3 regions of the Amphritea sp. HPY genome follow, and region 1 is predicted to be linked to each of the others. Evidence: predicted binding sites of a transcription regulator. Region 1 holds the regulator's gene; each other region holds the start of a gene.
What was found. The regulator sigma-54, encoded in region 1, starts transcription at its own class of promoters, with help from an activator protein. The targets are predictions, from matches to a motif close to TGGCACNNNNNTTGCTNT.
Positions count from the first base shown of each region.

Region 2: a site for sigma-54 is predicted at 1,433-1,450, ahead of ACQUQM_RS16300 (acyl CoA:acetate/3-ketoacid CoA transferase). Genes of this name have one in related genera too.
Region 3: a site for sigma-54 is predicted at 1,406-1,423, ahead of ACQUQM_RS21865 (flagellar hook-length control protein FliK). Genes of this name have one in related genera too.

Region 1 is NZ_CP194015.1:3,362,394-3,364,719, reverse strand. It holds gene hpf (ribosome hibernation-promoting factor, HPF/YfiA family) at 1-148, opposite strand, end outside; gene ACQUQM_RS14980 (RNA polymerase factor sigma-54) at 207-1,700, opposite strand; gene lptB (LPS export ABC transporter ATP-binding protein) at 1,741-2,326, opposite strand, start outside.
Region 2 is NZ_CP194015.1:3,633,866-3,636,191, reverse strand. It holds gene ACQUQM_RS16300 (acyl CoA:acetate/3-ketoacid CoA transferase) at 1-1,391, opposite strand, end outside; gene ACQUQM_RS16295 (sigma-54 interaction domain-containing protein) at 1,554-2,326, opposite strand, start outside.
Region 3 is NZ_CP194015.1:4,926,331-4,928,656, forward strand. It holds gene fliI (flagellar protein export ATPase FliI) at 1-874, shown strand, start outside; gene fliJ (flagellar export protein FliJ) at 881-1,324, shown strand; gene ACQUQM_RS21865 (flagellar hook-length control protein FliK) at 1,461-2,326, shown strand, end outside.

The DNA of each region.
Region 1 (2,326 bases):
CTTTCTGGCGGGTTTTTTCCACGCTCAGGGTTACCTGTGCATTAGTAATGTTATCGAAATGACGTTCCAGTTTACCAAATTTAGAGTGTACGTATTCGCTCATTGAATCAGTCAGTTCAACGTGGTGACCAGTGATATTGATCTGCATGGTAATCTCCTAGTTGTCTATATTCGGGACTGAGCCCGTTTCCCACTAAATAATATTATTAAACCAGACGCTTGCGTTCATTAGAAGGCGGAATGCTAAGCGACTCGCGATATTTTGCGATTGTTCGGCGCGCAACATTTATGCCCTGATCATCCAGCAGCTGTGCGATCTTATTATCACTCAGTGGCTTGGCCGGATTTTCTGCTGCGACAAGTTTCTTGATCAGTGCCCTGATAGCGGTTGATGAACAGGTGCCACCATTTGCGGTGCTGACGTGGCTGGAAAAGAAGTATTTCAACTCATAGATGCCGGTCGGGGTGTGCATGAATTTCTGCGTGGTAACCCGTGAAATTGTCGATTCGTGCATCTCTACGGCATCGGCTATGTCGTGTAATACCATCGGCCGCATCGCTTCATCGCCATGCTCCAGAAAACCTTCCTGGCGGGCAACTATTTCCCGGGTAACTTTTAGCAGGGTGTCGTTGCGGCTATGCAGGCTCTTGATGAACCAGCGCGCTTCCTGCAGGTGGTTTTTCAGGTAAGTATTATCCGGGCTGCTATCGGCACGCTTGATCAGGCCGGCATAACCATCATTGATACGTAACTTGGGTGATACCTCAGGGTTTAACAGTACGTGCCAGACCCCCTGTTCTTTACGCACCAGTACATCGGGAGTAACGTATTCAGACTGGCTGCTGGTGATCATTGCGCCAGGTTTTGGGTTGAGGGTCTGAATCAGTTCGATAACTTGCTGCAGCTGGTGTTCTTTGAGGCGCGCCTTGCGCATCAGTTGCTTGTAATCATGGCTACCAAGCAGATGGATGTACTGAGTGACGACCTTGATCGCCTCGCGTCGGAATTCAGTATCTTCCGGCATCTGCTGAAGCTGAATGCTGAGGCACTCTCCGAGGTTGCGCCCGGCAACGCCAGGTGGATCAAACTGCTGAATACGGCGTAGTACGGCTTCAATCTCATCCAGTTCAATACTGTTGAGTTGTTCTTCATCCTGGGCCAGGAAGTGCTCGTGAATCGCTTCCAGAGTGACTGTAAGGTAACCATCGACATCGATACCATCGATCAGGCTGGTTGCGATCAGCTGATCGACATCGCTCATCGGGGTCAGGTTAAGCTGCCAGCTGAGGTGGTCCTGCAGGGTTTCGTCAGAGGTATCGTTAGACTCCATTGACATGTCTGAGAAGTCGCTGCTGCTTGAGGTCGAGGTTGAAACTGTCTGGAAGGTATCTTCCCAGGAGCTATCTGTGGACAGCTCTTCAGGAATATTTTCATTCCAGTCGCTATCGGCAACCTGGGTCTCTTCGCTTTCGGTTTTGACTACTACTTCCCCGGCTTCGCTGGTCGCCACAGGCGTTTCCTGCTCGGAAGAGTCGTGGTGCTCCTCTTCGGTAACTTCCAGCATCGGGTTCGATTCCAGGGCTTCCTGGATCTCCTGCTGCAGATCAAGCGTCGATAGCTGGAGCAAGCGGATCGCTTGCTGCAACTGTGGGGTCATCGTCAGGTGCTGACCGATTTTAAGTTGTAACGCTTGCTTCATAAAATAGAGATCACTTTACCGTAATGCTGGATCATTATTATCAGAGACGGAACTGTTCGCCAAGATAGGCTTGTTTTACCTGCTGGTTGTTCAGTATATCCTGCGGTGAGCCCTGAGCAAGGATATATCCTTCACTTACAATATAGGCCTGCTCGCAGATGTCCAGAGTCTCGCGGACATTGTGATCGGTAATGAGAATGCCGATTCCCTTTTTTTGCAGATGCTTGATGGTTTGCTTTATATCGCTGACCGAGATTGGGTCGACACCGGCAAATGGCTCATCAAGCAGTATAAAGGTGGGTTCGGTGGCCAGGGCGCGGGCAATTTCAACGCGTCGCCGTTCACCGCCGGACAGACTCATGCCAAGGCTGCTGCTGAGATGGGAGATATGAAATTCTTCCAGTAGCTGTTCCAGCTTTTGCTTTCGCTCGAGACGACTCAGTTCCTTGCGGGTTTCCAGTATGGCCATGATGTTGTCGTGCACGCTGAGCTTGCGGAAAATAGATGCTTCCTGGGGCAGGTAGCCAATGCCTTTGCGGGCACGGCCGTGCATCGGGTAATGTGTCAGCTCTTCATGATCAATTTTGATGCGGCCCTGATCGGCATCAACCAGGCCGACGATCATA
Region 2 (2,326 bases), 270 kb from region 1:
GTAAGTACAAATACCGCCCGTTCAGTAATGAAGGTAACCCGCTGTTGTTGCTGCATCGCGTAGCGGCCGTTAAACGTTATCTGCTGAACCTGCTTAAGGAATTTTTTGACCGGACCGTTCTTAATTACTCTGAGCTCGCCATCAACAATATCAATTTGCTGTGGTCCGGAAGTAAATGTGCCCAGGAAATACAGGTCCTGAGTGTTCTGGGTAATATTGATAAAGCCACCGGCGCCGGCCAGCTTATTGCCGAAGCGGCTGACATTGACGTGACCTTCCGGGCAGGTTTCTGCGAGGCCGAGAAAAGCCTGGTCTAGTCCGCCACCGTCATAAAAGTCGAACTGAGCTGGCTGGTCAATGATGGCTTCTGCATTACTCACAGCACCAAAGCTCAGGCCGCTGGCAGGCTGGCCGCCGATGCCACCGGGTTCGACTGTCAGGGTGAAGTCATCCTGTATGTTTTCCTCTTCGGCCACGGCCGATATCATCTCAGGCATGCCTATGCCCAGGTTTATCACGGCGCCTTTGCTTAATTCCTGCAGAGCTCTGCGGCCGATTATTTTGCGAATGCTCAATGGCTCAGCTGCTTTTTTACCGTTTACGATTACATCGCCACAGTAGGCCGGGTTAAACGGCTCAGCAAACGTTTGAGGATGGTCCAGCGGATCAGCCACTACTATATGATCGACCAGAATGCCGGGGATCTTAATACGGTCAGGAGTCAGCTGGTGCTGATCAGTAATGCGTTCCACCTGCACTATGACAATGCCGCCGCTGTTATGTGTTGCTTGTGCGATTGCCAGTGATTCTAAGGGTAGGGCCTCCCGTTCCATTGAGATATTGCCCTGGCTATCTGCGGTAGTGCCTCTTAGCAAGGCAACATCGATAGGAAATGCTTTGTAAAACAGGTATTCGTGACCATTGATCTCCATCAATTCAACCAGATCCTTCTCTGTACGGCTGTTGATCTTACCACCGTCATAGCGCGGATCGACAAACGTGTGCAGGCCGACCTTGGTCAGGGTGCCCGGTTTGCCAGCGGCGATATCCCGGAATAGATGACAGATAACGCCCTGGGGCAGGTTATAGGCATCGATTTTGTTATCTGTTGCCAGTTTACCTAAGCCCGGGGCCAGCCCCCAGTGACCGCCTACCACTTTAGCGACCATGCCTTCGTGATTAAAATGGTTCAGTCCACGGGTCTGGGCATCGCCTTGCCCTGCGGCGTAAACCAGTGCCAGGTTCGCGGGTCTTTGCTGCTCCAGAAAGCGCTGTTCGATCGCTTTTGCCACGCCTTCGGCAAAACCAATGCCGATAAAGCCTCCGGTTGCGAGCGTGGCGCGGTCTGGAATCATTCGGGCTGCTTCCTGTGCACTGATAACCTTGGCCATGGTTGAACCTCTTATATTTTTTATGGTGGTATCAGTTATACAGAGCAAAGCCTAGGCCAGAAAGAATAACTATATATTTATCAATGTGTTATCAGTTTTCTTAGAATAATTTAGATGCTTAATGTCTAATTAGTTAGACGGTTTGTCTTGAAGGGTGTTTAGTTAATTAGACGTTTTGTGTTTTTTTAGGCGGTTGTACAGTGTCGCTCTGGAGATGCCAAGATATTCTGCCGTGCGGGTTTTGTTAAATTGGCAGTGTTGCAGGGCTTGCTGCAGGGCAGAAGCTTCTGCCTGATACAGACTATTGCTGAGAACAGGCCTGAATCCTTCCGATTCGGCAGCAGGAGAAGGAGCAGTGGGAGCGGGCGAAATAGTATCTTCAGCCCCCAAATCTATAGGTCGGATCTGCTGGCTTTCGGCCATAACACAGGCCCGTTCCAGACGGTTATGCAGCTCTCTTACGTTACCCGGCCAGCTATAGTGGCTTAGCCACTTGATCGCAGAGTCGCTTAGTTGCAGTGCCGGAAGGTTTGCGTCTTGCTGAATCATATTTAGCAAGTGCTGGCTCAACGCCGGAATATCGGTTAAGCGCTGTCGCAGGGGGGGGAGCTTGATTGGCAACACATTCAGTCGGTAGTAGAGATCGGCGCGGAACTGGTTTTGTTCAACCAGTTCTTTCAGGTCTTTTGAGGTTGCCGCGATAACCCTGACATCGACCTTCTCCAGTCGGTTAGAACCGAGGGCTTCTACCTCTCTTTCCTGCAGTATTCGAAGTAGTTTGGCCTGGATTGCCGGTGAAATATCGGCAATTTCATCCAGAAACAGAGTGCCGCCACTGGCCAGTTGAACTTTGCCCTGACGACCTTGCCGGTTAGCTCCGGTGAATGCGCCAGGGGCCGAGCCAAACAGTTCTGATTCAACCAGTGCCTCTGGCA
Region 3 (2,326 bases), 1.6 Mb from region 1:
TGCCGGAAGTGGTGTCGGCAAGAGTGTTCTATTGGGCATGATGACCCGCTTTACTGAGGCCGACATTATCGTGGTTGGTCTGATTGGTGAGCGGGGACGGGAAGTAAGAGAATTTATCGATCATAGCCTGGGCGCTGAGGGTATGGCGCGTTCGGTGGTGGTTGCATCGCCAGCCGATGAATCACCGTTAATGCGGTTGCGGGCTGCGCAGCTGGCAACACGGCTGGCTGAGTACTTCAGGGAGCAGGGCAAGAATGTTCTGCTGCTGATGGATTCGCTGACCCGTTACGCTCAGGCGCAACGGGAGATCGCCTTAGCAGTGGGCGAGCCGCCGGCCACTAAAGGCTACCCACCATCGGTATTTGCCAAGTTGCCCAAGTTGGTTGAGCGAGCCGGTAATGGTGATCATGGCAGCGGCTCTGTTACCGCTTTCTATACGGTGCTGACAGAAGGTGATGATCAGCAGGATCCGATTGCTGATTCAGCCCGGGCTATTTTGGATGGCCATATAGTGTTGTCCCGAAATCTGGCTGAGCGGGGCCATTACCCTGCAATCGATATTGAACAGTCGATCAGCAGGGCGATGCCGCAAATCGTCGGTGCAGATCATCTGCAGGCGGCGATGGCCTTCAAGAAGCTATACTCAAAATACCAGCAAAATAGCGATCTGATCTCGGTGGGGGCCTACGTGCGGGGTAGCGATGTAGAGACTGATTTTGCCATCGAGCGGATGCCGTTGATGAATGCCTTCCTGCAGCAGGGGTTGGATGAATCTTATCAGTTTCAGAAGAGCCTTACCGATCTGGCGTTAGTGTTGACGCCGAATCCTGCAGGTACGCAGCAGGCCGCCCAGCAGCAGATCCAGATGGGGTAGTGACTAATGGCTAAGCGTTCAAAACGATTGCAAGTAGTCCTGGATCTGGCCGAGCGAAAGCGTAAACAAGCCGACCAATTACTGGCTGAAGCGCAGAATAGGGTGCTTCAGGATCAGCAAACGCTGGAACAGTTGCAGCAGTATTACAGTGAGTATGCGAATAACTTTTATGCCGACGGTGCTGCGGGTGTGAGTGTTTCTCAGTTGCATACCCATCAGGCATTTATGCATAAGCTGCGCCAGGCAATAGCTCAGCAGCAGCAAGCCCGACAGATTAATGAGGACCAGTTGGCGCGGGTTAAGGAGCACTGGCAGTCTGTTTACGGTCATTTCAAGGCGATCGATTCACTGGTGGAAAAAGCCCGTGATGAAGAGCGTATCCAGGAAGAAAAATCGCAGCAGAAACAACTCGATGAGCGATCGCAGCTGATCAGGCCCCCTTATATCTGATTCATATTCGTGTTGTTCGGCTTGAGTATCCGATTGTCGGTATATTGACGCTTTTTATGTGGCCGCTGTTTTTTATCCGATTGGCACTTTTTATGCAGTAGTCTAGGTAATAGGTAATCTGCACTTGGAGTGCTGCATGAATCAATCTTTGCCGGTTTCAGCCGGAATCGGATCTTTATTAAGCCCTGGTAATGGTGCGGGTCGCCCGGATGGTGCGGCTGTAACACAGCCTGATATCGCTGGCTTTGACTCCGTGATGGGGCATGCTGCGGCACAGAGTGAAGCCAAGCCTCAGTCAGGGGAGGTTTCATCAAAGGTTGGCGACGGAGAAGGTTTGCCGGTCAGAGGCGATTCTTTGCCGGAGAGTAATATGGCAGAGGTTGTTTCGACGGCGGCCGTTGAGCCGGGGCGATCTGTAGCAAGCGAGGCTGAATCGATAGTTCAGAATGTTGCGGCAACGGTCGCCCAGATCAGTGGTTTTCGGGAGGCTGACCTTGGTGTTAGCGGTGGGATACTGCGATCCGCTGCTGAAACTCCAGCTGCTCTGGCGGTGCAGGAGCGTATTGCTGCGCTTGCATTATCTGAGGTTGTGGATAAGACAAGGAGGGGGGCAGGTGATGGTACTCCTTTGGCTGCTGAGAGTTTGGCGGCAGACTCTGCTTTAGATAGCTCAGCCCTGAAAGGCGCTGTGTCGGCTGAGTCTGCATCACCCGTAGCTGGGTTAAATAGTCCACTTGATAAAGGCGCTGGGCAAAGGCAGTCTAGCCCCGCTGATACTGTTTCTCCAGAGTTGGCTGTCCGGCGAGTAGCAGAGGCTTTCAGGCATTCTGAGAGCAGTGCTGCCGTAAAACCAGGTGCAACCGGTCAGACCGCAGGTGTTGAGCAATCTGTTGTTGATCCTGTAATGCCGTCTGCAACCGCTCATGAAGAGGCATTGTTAGCGGCGGTGCAGCGGGGTAATGAGCAGCTGGCCGGGCAATCGCAGCAGGTTGCTGCTATCGA